Regions from separate parts of the Cupriavidus sp. PET2-C1 genome, predicted to be linked through region 3. Evidence: predicted binding sites of a transcription regulator. Region 3 holds the regulator's gene; each other region holds the start of a gene.
The links. The regulator FNR, encoded in region 3, switches genes on or off when oxygen is low (the NO sensors DNR and NnrR bind a similar motif). The targets are predictions, from matches to a motif close to TTGATNNNNATCAA.

Region 1: the regulator FNR is predicted to act here: its motif matches at 1,422-1,435, upstream of ACX12D_RS03960 (DASS family sodium-coupled anion symporter).
Region 2: the regulator FNR is predicted to act here: its motif matches at 5,004-5,017, upstream of ACX12D_RS08750 (universal stress protein).

The regions. Positions count from the first base shown of each region.
Region 1 is NZ_CM137259.1:858,295-867,968, reverse strand. It holds gene ACX12D_RS03970 (tyrosine-protein phosphatase) at 130-921, opposite strand; gene ACX12D_RS03965 (RNA-binding protein) at 986-1,240, opposite strand; gene ACX12D_RS03960 (DASS family sodium-coupled anion symporter) at 1,663-3,204, shown strand; gene ACX12D_RS03955 (Ldh family oxidoreductase) at 3,230-4,279, shown strand; gene ACX12D_RS03950 (transglycosylase domain-containing protein) at 4,333-5,028, shown strand; gene ACX12D_RS03945 (formate dehydrogenase subunit delta) at 6,003-6,227, opposite strand; gene fdhD (formate dehydrogenase accessory sulfurtransferase FdhD) at 6,224-7,069, opposite strand; gene fdhF (formate dehydrogenase subunit alpha) at 7,066-9,674, opposite strand, start outside.
Region 2 is NZ_CM137259.1:1,915,478-1,925,151, forward strand. It holds gene ACX12D_RS08730 (DUF4410 domain-containing protein) at 47-814, shown strand; gene ACX12D_RS08735 (AraC family transcriptional regulator) at 873-1,904, opposite strand; gene ACX12D_RS08740 (YcbK family protein) at 2,179-2,748, opposite strand; gene ACX12D_RS08745 (L,D-transpeptidase family protein) at 2,778-4,385, opposite strand; gene ACX12D_RS08750 (universal stress protein) at 4,444-4,899, opposite strand; gene ACX12D_RS08755 (universal stress protein) at 5,174-5,695, shown strand; gene ACX12D_RS08760 (flavodoxin family protein) at 5,875-6,405, shown strand; gene ACX12D_RS08765 (hypothetical protein) at 6,520-6,807, shown strand; gene ACX12D_RS08770 (DUF1488 family protein) at 6,804-7,085, opposite strand; gene ACX12D_RS08775 (hypothetical protein) at 7,244-7,483, opposite strand; gene ACX12D_RS08780 (phasin family protein) at 7,562-8,050, opposite strand; gene ACX12D_RS08785 (MgtC/SapB family protein) at 8,390-9,637, shown strand.
Region 3 is NZ_CM137259.1:2,606,392-2,616,065, forward strand. It holds gene scpB (SMC-Scp complex subunit ScpB) at 1-648, opposite strand, end outside; gene ACX12D_RS11795 (sulfite exporter TauE/SafE family protein) at 1,240-2,004, opposite strand; gene fnr (fumarate/nitrate reduction transcriptional regulator Fnr) at 2,303-3,028, shown strand; gene ACX12D_RS11805 (hypothetical protein) at 3,115-3,360, opposite strand; gene ACX12D_RS11810 (membrane protein) at 3,363-3,581, opposite strand; gene ccoG (cytochrome c oxidase accessory protein CcoG) at 3,652-5,151, opposite strand; gene ccoP (cytochrome-c oxidase, cbb3-type subunit III) at 5,207-6,136, opposite strand; partial or broken gene ACX12D_RS11825 (cbb3-type cytochrome oxidase subunit 3) at 6,212-6,367, opposite strand; gene ccoO (cytochrome-c oxidase, cbb3-type subunit II) at 6,371-7,048, opposite strand; gene ccoN (cytochrome-c oxidase, cbb3-type subunit I) at 7,068-8,516, opposite strand; gene ccoS (cbb3-type cytochrome oxidase assembly protein CcoS) at 8,708-8,854, opposite strand; gene ACX12D_RS11845 (heavy metal translocating P-type ATPase) at 8,859-9,674, opposite strand, start outside.

The sequences.
Region 1 (9,674 bases), 1.7 Mb from region 3:
CGCCAAATAGCAGCTACGGCTGGGCTATAGTCCTGCCGGCCGTGCCTCGCATGGCTACGATGGCCGGCGGTGCGCTAACGGTCCGTTGGGGGATGACGCGCTCGCAAAGCACCTTGGCGGCAAGGATCGCTAGGCGCGTACGAGATAGGCCTGGCGCAAGCGCTCGGCATCCACCTTGAGCACATCGCCCAGGTAGGCATCGATGCCGCCGTAGTCCTGCTCGATGGCGTGCATCGAGGCTTCCAGGTAAGAGGCCTTCACCGCCAGCAACGGCCACATCACCGCGGGATCGACGCCGAACTGTGCCGCGCCGGCGCTCATCTTCTGGTTGAAGCCCTGGTTCCAGTGATTCGATTCCAGGTAGTTGGCCATGATGATGTCGCGCTCCACGCCCAGGCCGGCCAGCAGCAGCAGCGAGGCAAAGCCGGTGCGGTCCTTGCCCGCCGTGCAGTGGTACAGCAGGTTGCCGCCCTGCTCCGCGGTCTTCAGGAAGCCGCCGAAAGCGGCCTGGTACTTGCGCGGAAAGTCAGCATAGACCTCCAGCATGAAGGCCTCCATCTGCGCCGCGCTGCCGTCGCGCAAACGCGGCATCAGCGCGGCCATCGACATGCTGCCTTCGAGCACCGGCGTGGCGACCCAGCGGAAGGCCTCGCCAAAGGGGCTTTCCGCGGCGGTCTTCTCACCGGCCGAGCGGAAGTCGATCACCATGTCCAGCTGCAATGCGCGCAGCCGTTCCATATCCGCCGCGCTGGCCAGGCCCGGGTTGCCGCTGCGAAACAGCTTGCCGGCACGCACGCGGCGGCCGTCGCGCGTGGCGAGGCCGCCGAGGTCGCGCAGATTGACCACATTGTCCAGCGCCAGCGCCGCGTTGCCCGGCACGCCGGCACCTTGTGATAGCGCATCGGCCATGTTTTCCTGCATCGTGTGTCCCTGCCCTGTCTTTGTCGTTCGGTGGCGCGCGCGCCGCACCGCACGTGGTGGCGGCTCAGCGCGCGCGATAGGCCGGCACATGCCAGCGCGTATGGCAGCCAGCAATATAACGGCGATCGAGCTTTGCCACCAGTTTCCACACACTCATCGGGTCCACATCGTCGAGATCCAGGTCGACCCAGGCCCAGGGATGCGCACAGTCGCCCTCGCGGATCAGCTCGATGTCCTTGATCCGCACGTAGGCGGCCAGCGCCGTGCGCAGCGCGGATGCGTCGACTTCGGCACGTAGTCCTCTCACTAAAACCTTCATCATGCACTCCAATGTTTTCAGATCACATGCGCGCCGCATGCGCGCGGCTAGCCAGCGTGCGGGGCCACCGGTGGTGGCGCTCGCTGCGCAACGCCCACAAGGCCTTGTCGCGCAATGATCATCAATGATCTGAAAGTCTGACCGCATGGCGCATCGAAATTTCCCTGCGCGAGCCGGTTCTTTGATCCGCGTCATATGCGCCCGGATCCACCCTCGACACGCACCGTTGGCCGGCACGATAATTTCCCCATGTCGAGCGCGGCAGTCCGGCCGCAAGCCGGTCTCCCGCCTCCGCCAGGTCTTCACGGAAAACCGCCGAACGACGCCGCCACCCTGCCAGTCACAGGCTAGCCATTTGCCCGCGCGTGACGTCCACCTTCCCGTGTCGAACCAAGATCAACAAGACAAGAAAAGGGAAAGCGATGACAGACCCGCACACTCCAACCCAAGCCGTCCGCGCAGCCGCCCCCGCCTCCATCGGTGTGGCTGCCGCCGTGCCGCAGGCCGCGCCCGGCAAATCCACGCCATGGGGGCTCTACGCCGCCGTCCTGGTACTGATCGGCATACTCGCCCTGCCCCTGCCCCCGGACCTGCCGGTGGCGGGACATCGCATGCTGGCCATCCTCGCCTTTGCCATTGTGGTGTGGATCACCGAGGCGGTCTCCTACGAGGCCAGCGCCATCATGATCACGTCGCTGATGGCCGCGCTGATCGGCTTTGCGCCCACGGTGGCCGACCCGGCCACGCAATACGGCACCTCCCGCGCGCTCGGCATGGCGCTGGCAGGGTTCTCCAACACCGCGCTGGCGCTGGTTGCCGCCGCCCTCTTTATCTCGGCGGCGATGACGGTGACCGGGCTCGACCGGCGCATCGCGCTGGTCACGCTGTCGGCCATCGGCACCAGCACGCGGCGCATCCTGATCGGCAGCATCGTGGTGACCATCGCACTATCGCTGGTGGTGCCGAGCGCCACCGCGCGCAGCGCCTGCGTGGTGCCGATCATGATGGGTGTGATCGCCGCCTTCGGGGTCGACAAGAAATCCAATATCGCCGCCGGCATCATGATCACCGTGGCCATGGCCACCAGCATCTGGAACGTCGGCATCCAGACCGCCGCCGCGCAGAACCTGCTGACGGTGGGCTTCATGGACAAGCTGCTGGGTGAGCGCATCACCTGGCTGCAATGGCTGATCGCCGGCGCGCCGTGGGCCATCGTGATGTCGGTCGTGCTGTATTTCCTGGTGCGCTTCCTGTTGCCCGCCGAGACCGAGGCCATTCCCGGCGGCAAGGAAGCCGTGCAAAAGGAACTCGCCGGGCTGGGCCCGATGAGCGGCCCGCAGAAGCGGCTTGCCGCCGTGTCCATCGGGCTGCTGCTGTTCTGGGCGACCGAGGGCAAGCTGCACCAGTTCGACACCGCCACCGTGACCTTCGTCGGCCTGGTGATCCTGATGATGCCGCGCATTGGCGTGATGGACTGGAAGACCATGCAGCAACGCACGCCGTGGGGCACGCTGATCGTGTTCGGGGTGGGCATCAGCCTGGGCACCGCGCTGCTCACCACGCAGGCCGGCCAGTGGCTGGGCAAGTTCGTGGTGGCCAACTCCGGGCTCGCCACGCAAGGCCCGATCCTGGTGTTCGCCATCCTGGCCGCCTTCCTGATCCTGATCCACCTCGGCTTTGCCAGCGCCACCGCGCTCACCGCGGCGCTGCTGCCGATCCTGATCTCGGTGCTGCAAACGCTGCCGGGCGATATCAACCAGATCGGCCTGACGATGCTGCTCGGCTTCACCGTGAGCTTCGGCTTCATCCTGCCGATCAATGCACCGCAAAACATGGTTTGCCTGGGCACGGACACGTTCAACGGCAAGCAGTTCGCCAAGGTCGGCATCCCCGTGACGGTGATCGGCTACGCCCTGATGCTGCTGTTTGCCGCCACCTACTGGCGCTGGCTGGGCTGGATCTGAGCGCACACCGGGACAAGGACCAAATATGAAAATCACACTGCAATCCGCCACCCAGCTCGCCCGCGACCTGCTCGCCGCGCAAGGCGTGCCGGCCGACATCGCCAACGACGTGGCCGAGCACCTGGTCGAGGCCGATCGCTGCGGCTACACCAGCCATGGCCTGTCGATCCTGCCTAACTACCAGCGTTCGCTCGCAACCGGCAACGTCAACCCGGCGGGCCGCGCCGAATGCGTGCTCGACCGCGACAGCCTGCTGGTGTTCGACGGCAACGGCGGCTTCGGCCAGCACGTGGGCAAGCGCGTCATCGAAACCGCCATCGAGCGCGTGCGCCAGCACGGCCACTGCATCGTCACGCTGCGCCGCTCGCACCACCTGGGCCGCATGGGCCACTACGGCGAGATGGTGGCCAAGGAGCGCTTCGTGCTGCTGAGCTTTACCAATGTGATCAACCGCTCCCCGGTGGTGGCCCCCTACGGCGGCCGCACCGCGCGGCTGACCACCAACCCGCTGTGCTTCGCCGGGCCGATGCCTAACGGCCGGCCGCCGCTGGTGGTGGATATCGCCACCAGCGCCATCGCCATCAACAAGGCCCGCGTGCTGGCCGAGAAAGGCGAGCCCGCGCCGGAGAACAGCATCATCGACAGCGGCGGCAACCCCACCACCGATGCCGGGGCCATGTTCAGCGAACACCCGGGTGCGCTGCTGCCCTTCGGCGGCCACAAGGGCTATGCGCTCGGCGTGGTGGCGGAGCTGCTGGCGGGCGTGCTGTCCGGCGGCGGCACCATCCAGCCGGACAACCCGCGCGGCGGTGTCGCCACCAACAATATGTTCGCGGTGCTGATGAACCCGGAGCTCGACCAGGGCCTGAGCTGGCAGAGCGCGGAGGTGGAAGCCTTTGTCAACTACCTGCACGACACCCCGCCCGCCCCGGGCTTTGACAGTGTGCAATACCCGGGCGAGTTCGAAGCCGCCAACCGCGCGCTTAGCACCACCCACCTGGAGGTAAACGCGGCGATCTGGCGCAACCTGGAAACGCTGGCAAAGGAACTTGGCGTGGCGCTGCCGGCGGGCTGAACCGGCGGGGCGGCTTGGGCAGGGGCATGGCCAGTGCTGGCACAATACGGCCCATGGAACGTCTCTGGTCGAATTTTCTCAAGCTGGTGCTGCTGCTCATCCTAGGCGCGGCCCTGCTCGGCACGCTCGCCGTGCTCGTCGCTCAGCGCCAGCTGCCCACGCTGGATGCGCTCACCACTTTCCGCCAGTCGCCCGGCTACGTGCCCATCGGCGAGATACCGCCCAAGCTGACCCAGGCGGTGGTAGCCATCGAGGACGACCGCTTCTACCTGCATGACGGCATCGACTATGTCGGCGTGATCCGCGCCGGCGTGGCCAACCTGTCCGATGAGCTGTCGCAGGGCGCCTCCACCATCACCATGCAGGTGGCGCGGAACTTCTTCCTCTCGCGCCAGAAGACCTATACCCGCAAGCTGTATGAGGTGCTGCTGGCTTACCGGATCGAACATGCGATGAGCAAGGACGAGATCCTCGAGATCTACATGAACAAGGTCTATCTTGGGCAGGGAGCCTATGGCTTCGCGGAGGCCGCCGAGACTTATTTTGGCAAGCCGGTGGGCGAGCTGACTTTAGCGGAATGCGCGATGCTGGCCGGATTGCCTAAGGCGCCTTCGGCGAATAACCCGGTGGTGAATCCCCGGCGCGCCCGGCAGCGGCAGGCTTACATTTTGCTGCGGATGCTGGAGTTGGGGAGGATTGGGAGGGGGGAATATGATGCGGCGTTGTTGGAGCCGTTGAGGTTGAAGTAGGTTGATTGAGCGGTGTTGGTTTTTGCGCCCAAGAGCCGTATGACATCGTCCTGCGGGGTTGATTGCTGTTTCTTTGGGCGGCGATGGTTTTTGGACCCAAGAGCCATACGACATCCCCCTGCGGGGGCTGCCGGTCACTCTTCTTTGCGTCGGCAAAGAAGACTAACGAGAAGAAAGCCGACCCTGCCGGGCGCAGAGCAATAAGGCTATTTGGGCCTCGGTGGTTGCGTCGTACGGCCCGGAGTGTTGGCTAGCGAATCCTACCGGCCCGAAGGGCATCGCTATAGCATGACCCAATGGTCACGTGGTGGTGCCCCTGATCGCTTTGCTCGGTGAGCGTTCGGGCATCTGCCGTTCGCGGTGCTCAGCGCCACGATCCTGCCTGCCTTGGTGGTTTCGTGGTTTTGTCTCTGGCGGCTAGTACCGGGGTATTTGATGCCCTGCCGTACCGGCGCGAGCGGCACCTTGCTATCGCCCCCTCTGGTTTCGTGGTGGGCACCGTGGCCCGGTTCGCGAGGGCCGTGCTCGCACCTCACGGTGCTTGCCCTCCGAGACAAAACCACGAAACCAGCCACACCCGAAACGGCGCAGCACTTCGCCCCGCGAACGGCAGATGTGGGAATGGTCACCGCAAGCGAGGTCAGGGGCCGCACCACGTAACCATTGGGTCATGCAGTTGCGATGTCCTCTGGGCCGGTAGGATCCGCCAGCCAACACTCCGGGCCGTACGACGCAACCACCGATATTCGAGAGCCTTATTGCTCTGCGCCCGGCAGGGTCGGCTTTCTTCTCGTTAGTCTTCTTTGCCGACGCAAAGAAGAGTGACCGGCAGCCCCCGCAGGGGGATGTCGTATGGCACTTGGGTGCAAAAGCCATCGCCGATCAAAGAAGCAGCGACCACCCCCGCAGAGCAACGTCGTATGGCCCTTGGGCGCAAAAGCCATCGCCGCTCAAAGCAACAGCAACCTACCCCCTTACTCCAACACCCCCCGATGCCTAGTCACCGCCAACAGAACAATCTCATCCAGCCCAGCATCTTCACTACCATCCAGCCGCGCCAGCAAAGCACGCCGCATGCGTGGTTCCCAAAAGCGCTTGATATGGCTGGCGATATCCGCCACTGCTTCTTCGCGGTCCGGCATGGCTTCGAAGAAGGTGCCGATCTGGTTCGCCATCTTGACGAGGTTGTCGGAGTTCATGCCTGTTCCGTCCTGCTGTGCAAACGTTGGGGGTGGGAGTAAACCACGTGCCGGCCGGCGCGTACAAAGCCGGCCAGCGTGATGCCGGCATCGACCGCCAGGCGTACCGCGAGCGCGGTCGGGCCTGATACGGCGGCCAGCACGCCGACGCCGGCGCTGGCGGTCTTCAGCACCATTTCGTAGCTGGCGCGGCTGGTCACCAGCACGGCGCCGCGCGAGCGGTCCTCGCCGGTGCGGGCCAGCGCGCCGATCAGTTTGTCGAGCGCGTTGTGGCGGCCCACGTCTTCGCGGACCAGCGCGACCTGGCCGTCGGCGCGCAGCCAGGCGGCGGCGTGCGTGGCGCCGGTGTGGCGCAGCAGTTCCTGCCGGGTCTGCAACTGCGCGAATGCGGCGTACATCGCCTCGTCGCTGAAGCTGGCGCCGCTGCTGACGGGTGCCGGGGCGCGCATGACTTCCTGCAGCGATTCGGTGCCGCACAGGCCGCAGCCGGTACGGCCCGCCATGGCGCGGCGCCGATCCTTGAGCGCGGAGAAGGCTTGCGCCGCGATGCGCAACCGCACCGCGATACCCTCGGGGCGAACCTCAGTCTCCATCTCATAAACGTCGCGCGGGCTGGCCACCAGCCCTTCGCTCAGGCTGAAGCCCAACGCGAAGTCTTCGAGATCGGCCGGCGAGGCCAGCATGACCGCATGCGAGATGCCGTTGTATTCGAGCGCAACCGGCACTTCCTCGGCAATCTCGTCGTCCTCCAGCGCCAGCTCGCCCAGGCGGCTGCGGCTGACCGCGAAGGTGCTGTGGGTGACCGGTTCGGCGTCGGCCATGGCGAGCTCGCAGAGTGTCATGCCGACCCTGCCTCGGCGCTGGCCGCCTGCAGCAACTGCATCTGCTGATCGTGGAAATCGCGGTACTGGCGCTGCCATTCGGACGGCTGCGCCACCGGCATGACCTGCACCGCGGTGACCTTGTACTCGGGGCAGTTGGTCGCCCAGTCCGAGTTGTCCGTGGTGATCACATTGGCGCCGGACTCCGGGAAGTGGAAGGTGGTGTACACCACGCCCGGCTGCATGCGCTCGCTGACGATGGCGCGCAGCACGGTTTCGCCCGCGCGGCTTTGCACGCCAACCCAGTCGCCGTCCTTGATGCCGCGTTCCTCCGCGTCGTGCGGATGGATCTCCAGGCGGTCCTCGTCATGCCACATCACGTTCTCGGTGCGGCGTGTCTGCGCGCCCACGTTGTACTGCGACAGGATGCGGCCCGTGGTGAGGATCAGCGGGAACTTGCGGTTCACGCGCTCGTTGGTGGGTACGTAGCGGGTGATGATGAACTTGCCCTTGCCGCGCACGAATGCGTCGATGTGCATGGTCGGCGTGCCCTCGGGCGCGGCGTCGTTGCACGGCCACTGGATGCTGCCGAGTTCTTCCAGGCGCTGGTAGCTGACACCGCTGAAGGTGGGCGTGAGCCGCGCGATCTCGTCCATGATCTCGGAAGGATGCTTGTAGTTCATCGGATAGCCCAGCGCGTTGGACAGCAGCACGGTGGCTTCCCAGTCGGCATAGCGGGCCTTGGGTGGCATTACTTTGCGCACACGCGAGATACGGCGCTCGGCATTGGTGAAGGTGCCGTCCTTCTCCAGGAAGGACGAGCCCGGCAGGAATACGTGCGCGTACTTGGCGGTCTCGTTGAGGAAGATGTCCTGCACCACGATGCACTCCATGGCCGACAGCGCCGCCGACACGTGCTGCGTGTTCGGGTCGGACTGCACGATGTCTTCGCCCTGGCAGTACAGGCCCATGAAGCTGCCGGACAGCGCGGCCTCGAACATATTGGGAATGCGCAGGCCCGGCTCCGGGCTGATCTCCACATTCCACGCGGATTCGAACAGCCCGCGCGTGGTGGAATCCGACACATGGCGGTAGCCCGGCAGTTCATGCGGGAACGAGCCGATGTCGCACGAGCCCTGCACGTTGTTCTGTCCGCGCAGCGGGTTCACGCCCACGCCTTCGCGGCCGATATTGCCCGTGCACATGGCGAGGTTGGCGATGCCCATCACGGTGGTCGAGCCCTGCGCATGTTCGGTCACGCCCAGGCCGTAATAGATCGCGGCATTGCCGCCGGTGGCATACAGGCGCGCCGCGCCGCGCAGTTGCCCGGCGGGAATGCCGGTGATCTCGGCCATGGCTTCCGGCGAGTTCTCCGGCAGCATGACGAAGTCGCGCCATTGCTGGAACGCGCGGTCCTCGCAACGCTCGGCGATAAACGATTCGGCCATCAGGCCTTCGCTGACGATCACGTGGGCCATCGACGTCACCACCGCCACATTGGTGCCGGGACGCAATTGCAGGTGGAAGTCGGCGCGCACGTGCGGCGAATCGACCAGGTCGATGCGGCGCGGATCGATCACGATCAGCTTGGCGCCGGCGCGCAGGCGCTTTTTCATGCGCGAGGCAAACACGGGGTGGCCGTCGGTTGGGTTGGCGCCCATCACCATGATGACGTCCGCCTTCTCCACCGAGCGGAAGGTCTGCGTGCCGGCGGATTCGCCCAGCGTCTGCTTGAGGCCGTAGCCGGTGGGCGAGTGGCAAACCCGCGCGCAGGTATCGACGTTGTTGTTGCCGAAGGCGGCGCGCACCAGCTTCTGCACCAGGTAGCCTTCCTCGTTGGTGCAGCGCGAGGACACGATGCCGCCGATGGCGTCGCGGCCATGCTTGGCCTGGATGCGCTTGAACTCGGAGGCCGCGTGGCTGATCGCTTCTTCCCACGACACTTCGCGCCACGGATCCGTGATCCTGGCGCGGATCATCGGGTTCAGGATGCGGTCCTTGTGGGTCGCATAGCCAAAGGCGAAGCGGCCCTTCACGCACGAGTGGCCTTCGTTGGCCTGGCCGTTCTTGTACGGCACCATGCGCACCACTTCATTGCCCTTCATCTCCGCCTTGAAGGCGCAGCCCACGCCACAGTAAGCGCACGTGGTGACCTTGCTGTGCTCCGGCTGCCCCATGCGGATGATGGAGGTCTCGGCCAGCGTGGCGGTGGGGCACGCCTGCACGCAGGCGCCGCACGACACGCAGTCGGAATCCATGAAGCTGTCGCCCTGCCCCGCCGTCACGCGCGAATCGAAGCCGCGGCCGCTGATGGTGAGCGCGAAGGTGCCCTGGGTTTCCTCGCACGCACGCACGCAGCGGTTGCACACGATGCACTTGGAAGGATCGTAGGTGAAATACGGATTGGACTCGTCCTTGGCCTCGGCGCGGTGGTTGGCGCCGTCGTACCCATAGCGCACTTCGCGCAGGCCGACCACGCCGGCCATATCCTGCAACTCGCAGTTGCCGTTGGTGGGGCAGGTCAGGCAGTCCAGCGGATGGTCGGAGATGTACAGCTCCATCACGCCGCGGCGCAGATCGGCCAGCTTGTCGGTTTGCGTCTTCACCTTCATGCCGGCTTCGGCCG
Region 2 (9,674 bases), 690 kb from region 3:
AATCGGCGGCAATCGGCGGCACGATGGTGCCGATGACAGGAACAACATGCGGACTTCATACCAACCCATCAAGCACAACGCCACGCGTCTGGCGACGGCAGCATTGGCGGCGGGATCGCTCTGGATGGCGGGCTGCGCCTGGGGCGTCACCGGCGTAACTCAGGCCAGCTTCCAGCCGCAGGTGCAAGTGCAGGCTGACATCATCTATGTGCAAGCCTTCGATGCCAGCCCGGATCAGGTGAAACTGGATAGCGGCATGGCTCAGAAGCTCAAGACGATGGTCGCCGGCGGGTCGGCCGCCAGCGAGCAGCGCCAGGCGGCGCGCGAAGCGAGCGAGCAGGTGTCCGATGAAATCGTGCGCCAGCTGCAGTCCCAGGGGCTGCGCGCGGCACGCGCGGACGGCCCCGCGCCCGCGCACAGCAATGCGCTGATCGTCGAGGGACGCTTACTCAAGATCGATGAGGGCAAGCGTCGGCGCCGCTTGCTGATCGGCCTTGGCGCGGGCAAGAGCGAGGTTGGCGCGTTGGTCCGGATCCTGTACAAGCCGGCCGACGGTGCGCCCATGCCGCTGCAAAGCTTCGCGGCCGAGGCCAACAGCGGGCACATGCCGGGCGTGGCGGAAACCGCCGGCGTCGGCGCCGCCGCCGGCCATCTCGCGATGTCCGCCGCGGCCGGGGCGGGTTTGCATGGCATGTCCGAGGCCAAGCGCGACAGCATCGCCGCGGATGCCAGGCGCCTGGGCGATTCGATCGCAAAACAGGTCGTGGCGGCAAACGCCAAAAACGGGTGGATGCCGGCGCCGCCGGTGGAGTGAGGGGGCGTGCGCGGCGGTGCCTTGCACGGGATCCGCGGGATCCCTATCTGAATCCGAGCTACCCGAATCCCGCCGCGCGCCAGGGGGCATGGCGCTGGAGCCTTGCCTGTTCGCGCTGTAGCAGCGACGCATAGCCATGCAATTCCTGCGGCGCGATGTCGTAGGCGCGGCGGAATGCGCGCGTAAAGCTCGATGCATTGTTGAACCCGAGCCCGGAGGCAATGTCCTGCACCGCCATATTGGGAAAGCGCACCAGTTCATCGGCCGCCACCCGCAGCCTGCGGCTGCGGATATAAGCGGCCAGGCCACCTTCATGCAGGAATAGACGGTACACGCTGGCGCGCGACAAATGCAGCGATTGCAACACGCTCTCAGGGGTCAGGCCGGGGTCATGCAGATTGGCCTCGACATAGCGCCGCACCTGTCCGTACACGGCGGCCCGCACCGCTGCGCGGGCGTTGCCGGAAAGCCCCGCTTGCCGGCTGAACACCGCGGCCAGCAGTTCGATCGCGGTGCGAAAGGATCGGTCGGCTTCCTCTTTGCTCAGGCCCACGATTTGTCGATTCAGTGCCACCAGATGCGAGATCAGCACGCGCATCAGCGGTGTGGTGGCCTGAACCAGGCGCCCATGCAGCGAGGCGGCGTCGGGGAAGGCCATCTCCACCAAGGCACGCGGCACAAAGAACAGCAGCATGCGGCCTTGAAAACTCCGGATGGTGCACGGCTGGTCCATGTCCAGGGCGAGGATGCTTGGCAAGCCGGGCCGCTGCGGCGCGCAGAGTCCCGGCTTGCCGCCCAGGAATTGGGCGGGCGCGCCTTCCAGGAACACGCTGAAGGTAATGTCGCGAATGTTCTCCGTCGACACGCGTCCCAACGAGCGCTCAGCCACATTGGGGCCGGTGCGGAAGTCGAAGAAGCTCAGGTCGTCGATGGTGTAGCGAGACAGCGAGGCCTCGAACGTCTGCTCGCCATGCGCCGTGGCAGGCCGGATGTCGTAGACCGGGCTCATCCGCTCCTGCCAGGCCAGCAAGCTCTGGCTGGCGTCGCCTTGCACGCTGAAAGTGCTGTGCGCGATGCCCGGCGCGAGCATCGGTGGCTGCGGCGGCAACAACAACCGTCTTAGCGGCATGCGCGCGGGCAAGAGTTTGTGCGTGCGGGGGTACGCAAGGCTGATTTCCGTCCAGATCCAGATGTGCCTGCCCGGTGCCGGAGGATTGTCGATTGAGCGCTAGCTCACCCCGTGTGGGCTATTAGGCGGCCAAGAGCATAACTTGTCCGGGCCGCCCAGACTAGGGGGGGTGCCGCTGGGGAAAACCCGGATGCGCGAACCTGGCCAGAACCGGGCCCGCCCGCTGCCACCTTGCCTACCAGGCCCGCACCCGGCCCGTATCCGCATGCACGAACTGCTCCTGCGGATAAAAGCCCACGCCACCGGCGTGCAGCGAGAGCGCGGCGTCGCGCAGGTCGGACAGCGCAACGCCGGGCAGGCGGATATCGATGGCTTTGCCGTCCATATGCAGGCTATGGCTGGCCACGCCGCCACCGCGCGTCTGGCGCAGCCGCGCGTTGGTGGCGGGGCTGCGATAGCCGGAGATGACCTGGAAGGGGGCCGCGCAGCACAGCGTTTGCCTCAGGCGGTAAAGCAGCGCGAACAGTTGCGGATCGATCACGCCGACCTGTCCCGAGTAGTGATCGCGCAGGAAGCGATTGAGCGCGGCCAGCGACTCGGGCATGAACTGATCGCCGACGGCGTAGACCACGGCGATGCGCTCGCCGGTGTGGGTGTGCTCGAAGGACAAGCTGCGGGCATCGGGCAGGCTTGCCAGCGCGGCTTGGGCGGCCTGGGCCGGCAACGGCAGCAGCGCGCCAGCCAGGACCAGCCCGCCGGTGTGCCGCAGGAACAGGCGGCGAGGATCGCTGGGCGGTGTAGACATCAAAAGCACTCCCCTTTGGCGCAATCGCCCTAGCTTGCCTGCATGCCGGTCCAGGCGGAAGTCCGCAAGCGGGCGGACCGTCGCCGCAGCGCCTCGTCAAGCACGCTGTCCAGCCCATAGATGTCCGGGAAGAAGTAGACGCGAGCGTCAGCCTTGACGATGGCCGTGCCGTAGGCCAGCACCACCGGCAAGGGCTGGCGCAGTCGCAGCGTGCTGGATTCTCCCTTCTCCATGGCCTCGCGGATGCGCGCCTCGGTCCAGCCGGGCGTGTCTTGCAGCACGAAGCCAGCTAGCGCCACCGGCGCCTCGACACGGATGCAGCCGTGGCTCAGGTCGCGCCGGTCCCGCGCGAACAGTTGCGGGGTGGGCGTGTGATGCAGGTAGATGTTCTCGTTGTTGGGGAAGACGAACTTGATGTCGCCAAGCGCATTCATCGGCCCGGGGCGTTGCCGTATGCGCAGCCGGCCGCGCTGGACGGCATCCAGGCTGGCGGGCGACAGGGTGGTGATCACCTTGCCGTCGCCACTGACGAACTCGAAGCCTTGCCGCTCGAAATAGCCGGGATCGCGGCGCAGCCGGGGCACGGTTTCGGCGCGCGCGATGGACGGCGGCACATTCCAGTAAGGGCTGAACTCGATGAAACGCATGTCCTCCTTGAACAGCGGCGTGCGCGTATCGAGCGCCTTGCCCACGATCACCTTCATTTCCGCCTTGACCTGGATGGCCCCGTCGCGGACTTCGTAAGCGCGCAGCACGAACTCCGGCACGTTGACCACGATCATGCGCGGGCCTTCCAGCAGGGGCGTCCAGCGCAGGCGCTCCAGCGTCAGTTCGATCTGCCGTACGCGGCCGGCGAGCGGCGCATTCAGTTGCGCGAACGTGCCCGCCCCGATGGCGCCATCCGCTTCCAGCCCGTGGCGGACCTGGAACGCCTTGATGCCATCCACCAGTTCGCCTTGGTAGCGATCCGGGACTGGCGTGGCGGCGGGCAAGTCGCCTAGCGCGATCAGGCGCTGCGCCAGCACCGGCAGCCCGGCGTAGGCCTGCCCGGGCACCAGCTTCCTGCCGGGCAACTGCGACAGCGGTGCCTGCCAGGCGGGGTGGCCCGCCAGCGCGCGATAGCGCGAAAGCGCCTCGCGCAGGCTTGCGTAGAGCGGGAATGACGGCGCCGCCTGCCGGACCGCTTCGGGCAGGTCCTGCCCAGCGACGGCTGCGCGCAGGTGGCGCGACGGATCGAACTGCCGGTCCGGCGCCGGGGCAAATTTCTCGTGGATCGTGCCGGGATCGACCCGGCCGCCGTGCAGGTCGGCGAGATAGCGCTGCATCGCCGCGGTCAGCCTCTCGTCAAGCGAGGCGGCGGCTTCGGGCGCCAGTGGCTGCCCGTTGGCGGCCTGGCCCAGCGCGCGGCGCAGGCCGTCGGCATCATAGTCGCGGGGTTCCAGGCCGTCTGCCGCGGCGCCGTCCAGGATGCCGGCGGCCTGCCAGGCCTGCGCATTGGGACGGCCCTGCGAAAACCAGAGCGCGGCCGGCGCGGCCTGCGTGAGCCCATGGCAACTCAAGGCCCACGCGGCCAGCAGGCCGGCGAGGACCCGGGGCGCGGCCACGCCGTTGCGACGGATCCGGGCAGTGCCTCGCATCAACCTGCCCGCCGCCGGCATGAAGCCCGTCGTTCAGCCCGTTGTTCTCGGGGTGCCCTCATTCCTCGATCTCGCTGCGCACCATCAGCACCGGTTTGTTGCTCTTGTGCACCACGCCTTCGGACACGCTGCCCATGACCAGGCGCCGCAAGCCGCTGCGGCCATGCGTGCCGACAACGATCAGGTCCGCATTCCAGCGGTCGGCTTGCTCCACGATCGTGGTGGAGATCTGTCCGGGGGAAACGGGCTTCTCGAGGAGCAGCGTGGTATGCGGGATGCCGGCATCCGCCAGGCGCGTGGCGGCCGCTGCCAGTGCATCGCGTCCCGCGGCGAGGATGCCTTCCATCAGTTTGCGCGGGTCGTAGCTGCCCGCGGTGAAGAAGACATCGTTGTCGTCCGCCACGAAGAGCACCTTTACCTCGCTGCCGGTCGCCTTGGCCACCGTGATGGCCTGGCTCAGGGCAAGGTCCGAAGAGCGGCTGCCGTCCACCGCGAGCAATATTCTCTGGTACATGGTCCCTGCCTCCTGGCTGGATGTCGCAATGTTGCAATGTTGCAAGGAAAGCGCGCATGGGCGCGCCTTCCATCTGCAGCATAGAGGGCTGGGCACGGGGCGTATTGATGCACGTCAAGCGGCCTGGGCGATGCGCGCAAGGCGCAGAAACGGCCCGTTGCCCGGGAAAGCAGCGAATGCCATGATCTACATCAACACCGCGCTTGCCCGGGCGTACAAACTGGAAGCGTCGGCTGCAAGCTGCGGCGCCTGTCTTTTAAGCAGGAGGTACAAGATGTACAGCAAGATCCTGGTTGCCGTGGATGGCAGCGAGTCCTCCGATCGGGCGCTGGAGGAGGCCCTGCGCCTGGCCGCCGCGATGCGCTCGGCACTCACCGTGGTGCATGTGATCGATAACAGCTACCTCAGGTACGAGGTCGGCTACATCGACCTGACAGACCTGCACGCCGGCCTGCTCGAAGGCGGGCAGATCCTGCTGGACGAAGCCAAGGCCAAGGCGGCGGCTGCGCAGGTGACATGCAAGACGCTGATGGTGGATGAAGCACTGGCGCTGGGCGACGTTGCCAACGCGATCGAGCAGGTGGCGCAGCAGACCGGGGCGGAGCTGCTGGTGCTGGGCACGCACGGCCGGCGCGGCGTGCGGCGCCTGCTGATGGGCAGCGTAGCCGAGGCACTGGTCCGGCAATGCCACCGGCCGGTACTGCTGGTGCACGCGCCCCAGGCTGAGGCGAATGCCGGCACAAAGCCCGCATCAGGCTCCCCGGGCACCAGCCCCGGCTCGGCGGTGGGGCCATGACGCGCACGTTGCGCGCTCGCCGGCGGCGCGGTGGCGGGCGCGGGGCATCGGTGCCAGCGCAGATAGCAATACCGTGCGGGGCGATATTGTGGGGTTCGTGCTGACCAACGGCGGCATCATGATCAGCCTGTCGCTGGTCGGCGCGCGGATAACCCGGATCGAGAGCTGAGGAGCCATCGATGGAAAAGATCCTGATCGTTTACTACTCGCGCACCGGAACGGCGCGCCAGGCCGCCGAAGCGCTGGCGGCGCAATCCGGCTGGCCGCTGGCGGAAGTCGGCGACCAGGCCAGCCGCGCCGGGTTGCTGGGCGATGCGCGCTGCGTACTGGATATCTTGTTGCAGCGGCATGTAGGCTACCGCTACGCCGGCCCGGCGCTGGACAACTGCCAGCGGCTTGTCATCGTCGCGCCCATCTGGGTCGGCCACCTGGCCGCGCCCATGCGCAGCTTCCTGCGCGACCACATGCCACTGGCCTGCAAGACGTCGGTGATCTGCGTGATGGCCCGGCAAGGTGCTTTCAGGGCGGCAGAGGAAATCGCCCGCCTGGCCACCGAGCCGCCGTTGCCGGTACTGGCGCTGCGCCAGGCCGATGTGGCCAGCGGGGCGGCGCTGCCGGCCCTGCACGCTTTTGCCGAGCAGGTGGAAGCCGCCAACGGCCAGACCGGCGCCGCGCAGCGGACAGCATGGCTATCGCCTAAGGAAGCCTGAGCGGGCAAGTCTCCACGGCAACCACGCGCCTATATTGAAGCGGAACGAGGGTTCGGCGCGGCAGGCCACGGGCGTGACAAGGCGGGGCCGCAGCGCCAGCTACTGGAGGCGGCGATGAAGATGACAGTTCCCGATTCACGTGCCGCGGGCGGCGGCGCCCGCTGGCGCGGCCTTGCGGCTTGCCTGGCCGCCATGCTTTGCACCGGCTGCGCGCCGGGACCGCAGTGGTGGCGGCCGCCCAGGCCCAAGGCCAACGCTGTCGCGCCTGCCGCCTCGATGCCTGCATGCAATGCCCTGTGCCTGTCCGATCCGCTCGATCGGTTCGATTCGTTCGATCCGTTGCTGGCAACTGGTGTTGTTGCCATTGAGGCGCCGCGCCAGCCGGCGCACAGCCAGGCCTAGAGCGCGAAACGGAAATGACCGCTGTGCAGCACAATGTTGTGAGCCGCGGTCAATTCAAACAGCTGCCGCGCCACGCATTCGATATCCTCGCGGTGTCCTTCGAAGGCTTGGATGAGGTCTTCCGGCCGGTGCGAGCGCGCACCGAAGTGGTCTTCCAGTGCCTCCGCCGTGATCGCGTAGCTGGCCGGGATGCCGTTGACGCTGGCAGCGCACTCGAGGCAGAGATCAGCCGGGCAATAGGAGGGGATGGCTTTTGCGAAGACGATCTTGATGGTCATGGCATCGACCCCCGGGGACGGAAAAAGGAAGGCGCAATAAAGTGCAAGGCGGAGCACAGGAAAGGCGAGCGCCGCGGGTACGCCTGCGCAGCTTTCTGCCAGTCTAGGCACTACGGTTGCGGCGGCAAGCGGAACCGCGCGCGTTTCATGACCCGACGTCAAGCCAACCGCAAACCAACCGCAAACCAACCGCAAACCATCATCAAGCAGGCGCGCAAGATGATGCGCCGCGCACTCATTGCCCCCACAAGGCTGGCAGGGCAGGCTTGCGCAACGGCGCCCGCCTGGATGCTGTGCAGCGCGTCAAGATCCAGCAGGGTCGCGCCTTTGTCTTTGACCTCGATGAGGCTGTCGCGCTGGATGCGCGACAAGGCACGGTTGACGATCTCCAGCTTCATGCCCAGGTAGCTGTCGATTTTCAGGGGGGCATGGCAGCGGGGGCCGGCGGCATTCCCGCTGGCATCCCCGCCGGCAGCTCAGCCAGCATGGATGGCCCGCTTCTTCGTAGCGGCGCCGGTGCTGCCGGCGGTCCCGTTCAGCGTGGCCGCCGTCTGGCTGAATTTTTCGAACATCTCCTGCACTGGCGCGGGCAGCGAAGCGGTGCTCCCGGCCTGCTGCAGCGCCGCGGCCTGGCAGCGCTGCCAGGTCTCGCCGGCTTCCCGCAGTTGTTCCACCATGGCGGTCTGGTTGTGAATGGCAAGACTCATCCAGGCTTGCATCCGTTGTGCGTAATGCTCGGCCTGGTTGCGCACGAAGGTGGCCGGCAGGGTGGCGAGCGTGGCGAAGTCGCCGGCATTCGCCAGCTGCGCGCCTACGTCGTGCAAGGTCTTGATGTCCTTGCGCACCGCATCGAGCTGGAGCTCGAGAAAGCGCTGCCGGCTCTCCTGCATCAGGGTCAGCGCACGCAGGCCCGCCTCGCAATTGGCGGCGAAGCACGCGAGGGGGACATCGGTCTGGTCTGTCATGGTGAATCTCCTGGATGCGCGCGATAGTGCGGTAACGCGATAACGCGGCAATGCGCGTGGATTGCCGCTGCATCGCTCACTGTTGTCAACGGTCAGGGCGGGCCCGTCTCACCGGGCATGTCTCATCGGGCCTGCATCGCGCAAATCGTGCGGCGACGGCAAATCATGGTTTCGCCCATCTAATGCCCATCTAATGATTCTAGAACCGTGCCGCCGGCCCTTGTTGATCCGCATCAAGCTTGCGGCATATCAAGCCGGTTGCGCGCGCATGGTCCAGACTGGATGGGATGGCGTTGCCGGTACGCTCAGCCTTTCGCTCAACGTTTGCCAAGGAATAGCATGGATCACACGGCCGTGGCATTTTGCGTCGCGCTCGGGATCGGCCTTGCCATCGGGCTAGAGCGGGAACGCAGCCAGGCGGCAGAAGGCGGCGAGGCGCCGGCTGGCTTGCGCACGTTTGCCATTGCCAGCGTCAGCGGTGCGCTGGGCGCGTTCCTGCCCAACGCCGGCTTGTTGCCGGCCGTCCTGCTGGCGATAGCCGGCCTGGCAGCCCTGGGCTACCGCCACACCGCGGCCAGGGATCCCGGCATGACAACGGAGATTGCATTGCTGTGCACGGTCTTGCTCGGCGCACTGGCTGTCACGCATCCGGCGCTTGCCGCAGGCATTGCCACTGTTCTTGCGATTCTGCTGCACGGCAAGGCGACCCTGCACGGCCTGGTGCGCAACGCGCTGAGTCGGCAGGAGCTGAGCGATGCCTTGATGCTGGCGGTGGCGGCGCTGGTGATCTGGCCTTTGCTCCCCGACCGCTACATGGGCCCGTTCGACGCCTGGAACCCGCGCACGCTCTGGCTGGTGGCGATGCTGGTGATGCTGATGGGCGCTGCCGGGCATATCGCCACGCGGCTCTTCGGGCAGCAAGTAGGCCTGCCGGTGACCGGCCTGTTCGGTGGCTTTGTCTCCAGCGCGGCGACCATCGGCTCGATGGCCGCGATGGTGCGCAAGGCGCCGGACATACGCGACGCGGCCGTGGCGGCCGCGCTGCTCTCCAGCGTGGCCACGTTCGTGCAGATGCTGCTGTTGCTGGCGGCGACCAGCGCGGCAGCGTTCCGGGCATTGGCATTGCCCCTCGCGGCCGGACTGACGGCAATGGGCCTCTATGCCGGCTTCTGGTTCTGGCTGGCAGCGCGCAGGCCAGCCGCACAGGACGGCGCACAACTGGCAGGTCGCTCGCTGGACTGGCGCGTGGCGGCGGGGTTCGTGCTGCTCATGGCCTTGCTCTTGCTGGTTAACGGCGCTACCCGGGCATGGTCCGGCCCCGGGATGCTGATGGTGGTTGCCGTGGCCGGCGGGTTTGCCGATGCACATGCCGCAACCGTGTCGGTTGCCGCGCAGGTGGCGGCGGGACGCATGTCGGCGGAGGCGGCGGTGTGGCCGGCGCTGGCGGCTTTTTCCGCCAACACCGCTACCAAGATCGTGCTGGCTGCCGCCGGCGGGCGCGCCTTTGCCTTGCGTGTCGGTGCGGGGCTCGTGCTGGCTGCCGCAGTGACCTGGGCCGCGGCGCTCGCGTTGGTGTCGTTGCGCTGATGCAGGCCTGGGCACACTGTACAGCGCGTGTACAGCG
Region 3 (9,674 bases):
CGCAACCAGAGCGGCAGCGCCGGCCTGATCATCGCCAGGTTCCGCGAATGCCTCTTCGTCGCTATCCGCCGGCACCGTGCCCAGCGCCTCGAAGTCAATCGGCTCCTGATTCAGCAGCGCGACCTGCGCCTGGGCCTGGATGTCTTCCAGCGGCGGCAATTCATCGAGCGTGCGCAGGCCAAGGTCATCAAGGAAGTTCTTGGTGGTGGCATAAAGCGCAGGCCGTCCGGGCACGTCACGGTGGCCGATCACCTCGATCCAGCTGCGATCCTCGAGCTTCTTCACGACTTCGGTGCTGACCGCGACACCGCGGATTTCCTCGATATCGCCCCGCGTGACCGGTTGCCGGTAGGCGATGATCGCCAGCGTCTCCATCACGGCGCGGGAGTACTTGGGCGGCTTTTCGGGATTCAGCCTATCCAGGTATTCACGCATGACAGGGCGGCTCTGGAAACGCCAGCCACTGGCCAGTGCCACGAGTTCCACGCCGCGCTGCTCCCAGTCGCGGCGCAGCTCTTCGAGCAGCACGCGAATGGTGTCGGCACCGACGTCGTCGGCAAACAGCCGGCGCAAGTCATTGACGCGCAAGGGTTCCTGCGCGCAGATCAGCGCGGTCTCGAGGACGATCTTCGCCTCTTGGGTATTCATGTTGATTGCGTGCAGCCTGTCTTTGCACCTGCGCCCCGGTTGATCCCGGGCGCACTGGAGATTGCGGGTTCAGCGGTAGGGATTGCCACCGCCATCTGGCCGCGCAGCCAACCGCATGCTTGATGCATGCCAGCCGTGCGCCTTCTTTTATTGCATCGGGTGCCGGACCTGACCGGCAGGAGATCGCCCGGCCACCGGCTTTATCTGCCAGTCGACGGAGCCCTTGCGTCGCGCCTTCCCCCTGATGTGGCGGACCTGTCCGGCGCGGCGTCTATCATCGAACGCGCCGGGTGCAAGAAAATACGGATATCGGGCCTGCTGGCCTATTTCACCCCGCCCTGCCGTAGCTGGTCTTTTGAACCGAATCTTGTGAACCGGACGGCGGATGGGGAACGGTCCCTGGCGCTGATGCCTGCCTGGGTGTTCCTGGCATGCATCCCTGAGCAGCGGATGCTACCTGACGATGCCACGATGAAGTACGCTGCGCGATATCGCTGTTCTTGCGATTGTATGGCATTCCCTGGCAAACCTGCAACCGATTCGCACAGCTACCTCAGCGAGGAAGTGACAGATGCACCACGAAACAGCGCTTCAGAAGACCAGACAGAATCCATGCGCGGCAAGCGTCTCAGGCAAAAGCAGCGCGCGCGCCACCCCGGCCAAGCCAAAGGCCACCACTGCAAGGCCAGCGCCAGCCCGCAACGCCGGGCGCCGCGAAAGCTGCCTGAGATAGCCGGACAGGCCCGAGATCACCAACAGATTCGGCAGGGTGCCCAGGCCAAACACGGCCATCACCAGCGCGCCCGACGCGGCATTGCCGGCCAGCAATGCCATGGCAAGGGCGCCGTACACCATGCCGCACGGGACCAGCCCCCAGGCTAGCCCCATGCCGTAGCGGCGCAGCAACCGGCCCTGCCCCTGCACCCGGGCCACAGCCGGCAAGCGCACCCCGACGGCGCCAAGGCCGCGCAGCAAGCCGCCCGCGCCACGGGCGGCGAGCCGCTCCAGCCAACCCGTACCCATGGTGCGCCCGCGCAACATCCACAAGCCCGACAACACCAGCATCACACTGCCGATCCCAAACAGCCAGCGCTGCAGCGGCAGGTACTGTGCCTTCCAGACGCCAGCACCAAGGGCGCCCAGCAAGGCCCCCAGCACCGCATACATGCTAAGCCGCCCGGCATGCATGACAAGCAGTTCCAGCAACCAATGGCCGGGACGCCGCAGCACCGTGGCAGGCACGCGCGCAACGCCGCCCTGCTCCGCCGCCAGCGCGATCCCGCCGCACATGGCGGCGCAGTGCACGCCGCCCAGCAAAGCCAGGGTAAATACGCTGATAAGCACGCCTATGGTCAACTTCTCCTCCCAATCACACAATCGCAACGCCCGGCGCGGTAAAATGCGTCGAACGCGCCCCCGCAGCTCCAAGAGGCGCTATCAACATGAGGCCTTGCGCCCGCGCACACCAGCGCGCTCGCACAACATGACGACGGGCACGGCAAGCCGCGCTGCACAGATAGCGCACTGCCGCAAGACCCGCGCGCCAGGCCGATGTGGATGGCGCTTCCAATCGACGACTCTCAACGTCAAGCTCTCAACTCAATGCGCCCGCCACATCGCGCTTGATTGACTGCGCTAAACCGACAGGCCCCAATTGCTCACCACCATTCCTATTACCGAGATGTCGCCCCGCTGCTCCACTTGCTCGCTCGGCCAGCTCTGCCTGCCCGTCGGCATGTCGCAGCAGGACCTCGAAAAGATGGATACGCTGGTCCAGGACCGGGTGCGCGTACGCAAGGGCGAAACCCTGTACCGCCTCGGCGATCCTCTCACCGCCGTCTACGCGATCCGCTTCGGCACGCTCAAGACCCACCTGACAATGGAAGACGGCCGCTCGCAGATCACGGGCTTCCACCTTCCCGGCGAAGTCGTCGGCCTTGACGGCCTCGGCGAGATGCAGCACGCGTCGGATGCCACCGCGCTGGAAGATACCGAAGTCTGCGTGGTGCGCTTCGGCGATCTCCAGACGTTGTCCAACGTCCTGCCTTCCCTGCAGCATCAGTTCATGCGCCTGATGAGCAAGGAGATCTCGCAGGACCAGGTCATGTTGATCACGCTCGGATCGATGCGCGCCGAGGAGCGGCTTGCCGCTTTCCTGATCAACCTGTCCGAGCGCTTGTCCGCGCGCGGCTATTCGGCCTCCGAATTCGTGCTGCGCATGAGCCGCGAGGAAATCGGCAGCTACCTGGGGCTCAAGCTCGAAACCGTCAGCCGCCTGTTCTCGCGCTTTGCGGAAGCCGGCCTGATCCAGATCCGCCAGCGCCACGTCAAGCTGGTCGACATGGTGGGGATCAAGCAGATCGTCAACAAATCCTGCTGACGTGCTCGTCGCGGGCCGCCCTCGCCCGCCGCGGCACGCCGCGATGCCGCGCCTGCTGGCCTGAACCGGCAAGGCGCGCATCGCAATCACTCCAGCTCGTCCGTGTCCGCCAGCCGCGTGGGCATGGTGTACAGCGTCAAGCCGCTCGACAGCGCGCACAGCACCCACGCGATCAGGAAGCCCACGGTGTAGACCGCCTCCCGCGATGCCTCGACCGGCTGGCCGAAGAAGCGCAGGTCACCGGGATCGACCATGGAGAATACCAGCGCGGTGGTCAGCCCGGCGACCAGGAAAGCGGGCCACAGCACCCACATCAGCCAGCGTAGTCTCATGATCACCTCGCTTGCGCCGCGACCGGCGCTGCCTGGCGTGCCGCGCTGCCCGCCTTCTCGACCACCAGGCCGTGGCGCGCCACCCCTTCCTCAATGGGTGGATCCGGGTGGGTCATAGCCAGCCAGATCGTGACCCCGCAGGCCACCATGGCCACGAACGGCCCACTCATCAGCAGCCACGGCCATGGCTCCTTCCACCAGGGATTGCTTTGCTGCGTCATCTGGCCTCCTCCTCTAGATCTAGATCGCGTATGTTGCGTACGGATTGGTGCATCCAGCGTCCCCGCCGCCTCATAGATTGCGCGGCACGATAAAGCTGGTGCTCTGTCGAATCTCTGCGCCATGGCTGCCCGCGCCCTCGTCGGGCACCGCGGTGACCGTGACCTCGATCTTGTGCGTGCCCTGCGCCGCGGCCTCGATCGGCACGCGCACCCGGATGGGAATCAGGCGATTGGACGTGGGTTCCAGGTTGCCGGCAGCGTGATCATATTCCACGGCCAGGCCCTTGAGCTCGCCGCTGCCCGCGCTGACGGCGACGCGCATCGGCGCCTCGGTCGTGTTGATCAGCTGCAGCCGGTACACGTTCTCGATCCAGCGCCCTTCCACCTCACGCCCCAGCGCGCCGCGGTCGCGGATGATATCGACCTTGAGCGGCGTGCGCATGGCCAGCGAGGCCATGAAGCCGGCGACCAGCGCCAGCCAGATCACCGAGTAGATCACCGTGCGCGGCCGCACCAGGCGCTTGCGCGCCACGGTCTCGGAGAGCGCGCTGCGCATGGCGTTCTCGGACGTATAGCGGATCAGCCCGCGCGGGTAGGCCATCTTGTCCATGACCTGGTTGCAGGCGTCGATACACGCGCCGCAGCCAATGCAGTCGTACTGCAGGCCATCCCGGATATCGATGCCAGTGGGACAGACCTGCACGCAGATGCTGCAATTCACGCACGAGCCCAGCCCGGCGGCCTTGTGGTCCGCCTTGCGCGAGCGGCTGCCGCGCGGTTCGCCGCGGCCCACGTCATAGGTGACCACATAGGTGTCGCGATCCACCATCACGCTCTGGAAGCGCGCATACGGGCACATGTACTTGCAGACCTGCTCGCGCATGAAGCCGGCGTTGCCCCAGGTGGCAAACGAGTAAAACAGCATCCAGAACGTCTGCCACGGGCCCAGCGAGAGGCTCAGCACCTGCGCGCCGAGCGTGCGAATGGGCGAGAAATAGCCGACGAAGGTAAAGCCCGTCCATAGCGCGATCACGATCCAGAGCGTGTGCTTGGTGGCCTTCAGGCGCAGCTTGCGCGCGCTCCAAGGATCGCCGTCCAGGCGGATGCGGGCAAAGCGGTCGCCTTCCACATGCCGCTCGATCCACATGAAGATCTCGGTGTACACCGTCTGCGGACACGCGTAGCCGCAGAACAGCCGCCCCGCGATCGCCGTGAAGAGAAACAGCGACACCGCGGAGATCACCAGCAGCACGGCAAGGTAGATCACGTCCTGGGGCCACAGCACCAGGCCGAATATATAGAACTTGCGCGCGCCGAGATCGAACAACATGGCCTGGCGGCCATTCCACTGCAGCCAGGGCATGCCATAGAAGAACAGCTGGGTCAGGACCACCATCCAGACCCGCCAGTTCGAGAACGCACCCGACACCGAGCGCGGATAGATCTTGCGGCGGACTTCGTACAGGGTCTCGTCCGACGTTTCCGCGTCCGCCGCGCCAGGCGTGGGCGCTCGCAGCGGTGCCCACGCGGCCCCGTTCCTTTGAAGCGGCTCCGGTCCGGGGGCGTTCATGAGCGAACACCCCCGCCGCGGTGCCGGCCCGGCTGACAAGCACAAGCGTGGTGGCTCATTGCTTGCCCCCCTCGCCTGCACCGCCACCGGTGTTGGACAGGCCCCAGACATAGGCCGTCAACATGCGGATACGCTCCGGCGTGAGGATTTCCTCGTGCGCCGGCATATGGTTGTTATGGCCCTTCAGGATGGCGTCGACGATGTTCGCCTCCGAGCTGCCGTACAGCCACACGCGGTCCGACAGGTTAGGCGCGCCAAGCGCCTGGTTGCCCTTGCCGGTGGAGCCATGGCAGGCCGCGCAGGTGGACTTGAACGTGCTCTCGCCGCGCGAGGCGCGGATCGGATCGTAAGACAGGCCGGACAGCGAACGCACGTATTGCGCCACGTCGCCAGCGAGCTTGCCGTCGATGGTCGAGGCGAACGACGGCATCACGCCGTTGCGGCCCTTGGTAATGGTCTGCGTGATGGTCTCGGGCTCCCCGCCGTACAGCCAGTCGTTGTCGGTCAGGTTGGGAAAGCCGTGGCTGCCGCGCGCATCGGAGCCGTGGCATTGCGCGCAGTAGTTGAGAAACAGGCGTTGCCCGATCTCGCGCGCCGCCGGGTCGGCCGCCACCTGCTTGACGTCCATCTGCATGTACTTGCCATAGACCTCGCGCTGCAGTTGCTCGGCTGCCTGGCGGTGCGCCTCCAGCTCAACCCGGCTGGAGGTCTTGAGCACGCCGGCGTAGGAACCCAGGCCGGGATACAGCACCAGGTAACCCAGGCCAAAGATGCATGCCAGCAGGAACATCCACATCCACCAGCGCGGCAACGGGTTGTTCAGCTCGCGCAGGTCGCCGTCCCACACGTGGCCGGTGTCCTCAGGGGCGCCCACAACCTTGGTGACCTTGCGCTGGGAGAACAGCAGCCACACGCACCAGACGATGCCGACCAGCGCGATGGCGGCAATGTAGTAGCTCCAGAAATCCGTGAAGAAGTCGCTCATGACTCAGTGTTCCTGCTTGGTGTTGTTTGCGCCGCCGGCATGACGCGCGACGCGGTGGCCGGCATCGGGGCGGGCGTCTTGGCATGCAGCCAGCGGCTCGTCGGGCAAGGCGAACGGCAGCATGGCCGACTCCTGGTTGGCCGCCTTGCGCCCGGACGACCAGGCCCACCAGCAGATGGCGATGAAGGCAGCCATCGAGACCACGGTGGAAAACGCGGTGAGCATTGCCATGGCTTACTCCTTGGCCGGCGTGGCCGCGGGCTGCGCGGCGGCCGCGGTATCGACCCGCACATTGCGCTTGGCGATCCCAAGCTCCTGCAGGTAAGCGACCATCGCGTCTTCCTCGGTCTTGCCGGCCAGCGTGGCAGGCGCCTGCTCGATCTCGGCGTCGGTGTACGGCACGCCAAGACGGCGCAGCGCACGCATGCGGTCGCGGACGTCATTGGTCTGCAACGGCGTTTTCTCCAGCCACGGGTAGGACGGCATCACCGATTCGGGCACCACGTCGCGCGGATTGCGCAAGTGGATGCGCTGCCAGTCATCGGAGTAGCGTCCGCCCACGCGCGCCAGGTCGGGACCAGTACGCTTGGAGCCCCACAGGAAGGGATGGTCGTAGACCGACTCGCCCGCCGTGGAGTAATGGCCATAGCGCTCGACATCGCCCTGCAACGTGCGCACCTGCTGCGAATGGCAGCCCACGCAGCCCTCGCGGATATAGATATCGCGGCCCATCAGGCGCAGCGCGGAGTACGGCTTGATCCCCGCGTCGGGCTCGGTGGTGGAGTGCTGGAAGAACAGCGGCACGATCTGGACGAGCCCGGCGATGCTGACCACCAGGATGGTGCAGAGGATCAGCCACCCGATATTCTTCTCCAGGGTCTCGTGCGTAAAGAAGCTTCGTTTTTCGGACATCGTTTCTATCCTGGAATGATCAATGGGCGGAGGCGGAAACGCTGGTCGGGATCAGTGCATCCACGGCAGGCTTGCCGATGATGGTCCTGGCCACGTTGTATGCCATCAGCAGCATGCCGGAGAGGAAGCACAAGCCACCCAGCAAGCGGATCAGGTAGAACGGGTACTTGGCCTTGACCGCTTCCACGAAAGCGTAGGTCAGCGTGCCGTCGGGCTGGGTGGCGCGCCACATCAGGCCCTCCATCACACCGGCGATCCACATCGAGGCGATGTACAGCACCACGCCGATGGTGGCGATCCAGAAATGCAGCTCGATCAGGCGCACGCTGTACATCTCCTTCTCGCCGAAGAGCCGCGGGATCAGGTAGTAGAGCGAGCCGATCGAGATCATCGCGACCCAGCCCAGCGCGCCGGAGTGCACGTGGCCAATGGTCCAGTCCGTGTAGTGCGACAACGCGTTGACGGTCTTGATCGACATCATCGAGCCCTCGAAGGTCGCCATGCCGTAGAACGACAGCGCCACCACCAGGAACTTGAGGATGGGATCGGTGCGCAGCTTGTGCCAGGCACCCGACAAGGTCATGATGCCGTTGATCATGCCGCCCCACGAAGGCGCCAGCAGGATCAGCGAGAACACCATGCCGAGCGATTGCGCCCAGTCCGGCAGCGAGGTGAACTGCAAGTGGTGGGGACCGGCCCACATATAGGTGAAGTTGAGCGCCCAGAAGTGAACGATCGACAGGCGGTAGGAATAGATCGGGCGGCCGGCCTGCTTGGGGATGAAGTAATACATCATGCCCAGGAAGCTGGTGGTCAGGAAGAAGCCCACCGCGTTATGGCCGTACCACCACTGCACCATGGCGTCCTGCACGCCGGCATAAGCCGAGTAGGACTTCCACATGCCCACCGGCATCTCGGCATTGTTGACGAGATGCAGGATGGCGATGGTCAGGATGTAGGCGCCGAAGAACCAGTTGGCCACGTAGATATGGCGGGTCTTGCGCTTCATGATGGTGCCGAAGAACACGATGGCATAAGCCACCCAGACCAGCGTGATCAGGATGTCGATCGGCCATTCGAGCTCGGCGTACTCCTTCGAGCTGGTGATGCCCAGCGGCAGCGTGATGACTGCGGCCACGATCACCAGTTGCCAGCCCCAGAACGTGAAGGCCGCCAGCGGGCCGCAGAACAGCCGCGCCTGGCAGGTGCGCTGCACGATGTAATACGAAGTAGCGAACAGCGCGCTGCCGCCGAAGGCGAAGATGACCGCGTTGGTGTGAAGCGGGCGCAAGCGTCCGAACGACAGCCATGGCGTGTTGAAATTAAGCTCCGGCCAGATCAACTGTGCCGCGAGCAGAACGCCTACGGCCATACCGACAATCCCCCAGACTACCGTCATGACGGCAAACTGCCGCACAACGCCGTAATTGAAGGTGTCGGCGCGAGAATACGCGGCGGTGACAGCCATTCAGACCCCCAGATTGGATAAACATGAATTGATGTTGTGACTGTAGGAAAAGCGGGCGCCGACCGTCTTGATCTGTGTCAAGCGCACCGGAAAGCCACCGAAAAGCATGGGAACTCAGGTGCGATGGCGTCTCACATCCGCACACACGGCAACGCGGCCGCACACGGCCACGGCTGCATTGCCGCGATCACTCAGGGCTTGTCGTTGTCGAGCAGAATGGCCTCGCCGGGCCGGTCGAGGTCGTCGTATTGCCCGGCATGCAGCGCCCACCAGAGCGCGCCGGCGATCACCGCGACCAGCACCAGGCTCATCGGCACCAGCAGGTAGAGCATGTCCATGGCGTCAGCCTCCAGGCTTGCCGGCGCGCAGCAGGCGCCAGGCGTTGGCCACCACCAGCAGCGACGACACCGACATGCCGATGCCCGCCATCCAGGCGGTGACATAGCCGCTTGCCGCCAGCGGGATGGCGATCACGTTATAGGCAAAGGCCCAGGCCAGGTTCTGGCGTACCACACGGCGGGTGCGGCGGGCCATCTTGAGCGCGTTCGCGATCTCCGCCACGCGGCCATGGGTCAGCACCGCGTCGGCGCCGGCCTGCGCCAGCGGCGCGCCGCTGCCGATGGCGATCGAGACTTGCGCCTGAGCCAGCACCGGCGCGTCGTTGATGCCGTCGCCCACCGCCAGCACCACGGCGCCGCCACGCTGCAGGCGCGCCACGTACTCGCGCTTGCCTTCAGGCGTGACGCCGCCCTCGCGGCGCGGGATCTGGAAATGATCGGCCCACCAGCCGACGGTGGCCGGCGTATCGCCCGAGACGAGATGGCAAGTCACGCCGAGCGCGCGCAACTCGCTGAGCAAGCGCGCGGATTGCTCGCGCGCCACATCGGCCAGCTCGAACACCGCCAGCGCACCGGCGGCGCTGCCCAGCCACACCAGCGTGGCGCCGCGGCGCTCGCTGCCGGCAAGTTCGGCGTGCCAGTCGGCGGCGCTGCCGTGCTCGCACAGCGCCTCCACGAACTCGCGGCGGCCAAGGCGGTAACGCTGCCCATCCACATCGGCTTCAAGGCCCTGCCCCGGCACATTGCGCATGGCGTCGATGGCGAGCGTCTCGTGCGCAAGGCCTTGCGCCTGTGCGGCTTCGACGATGCCGCGCGCGAT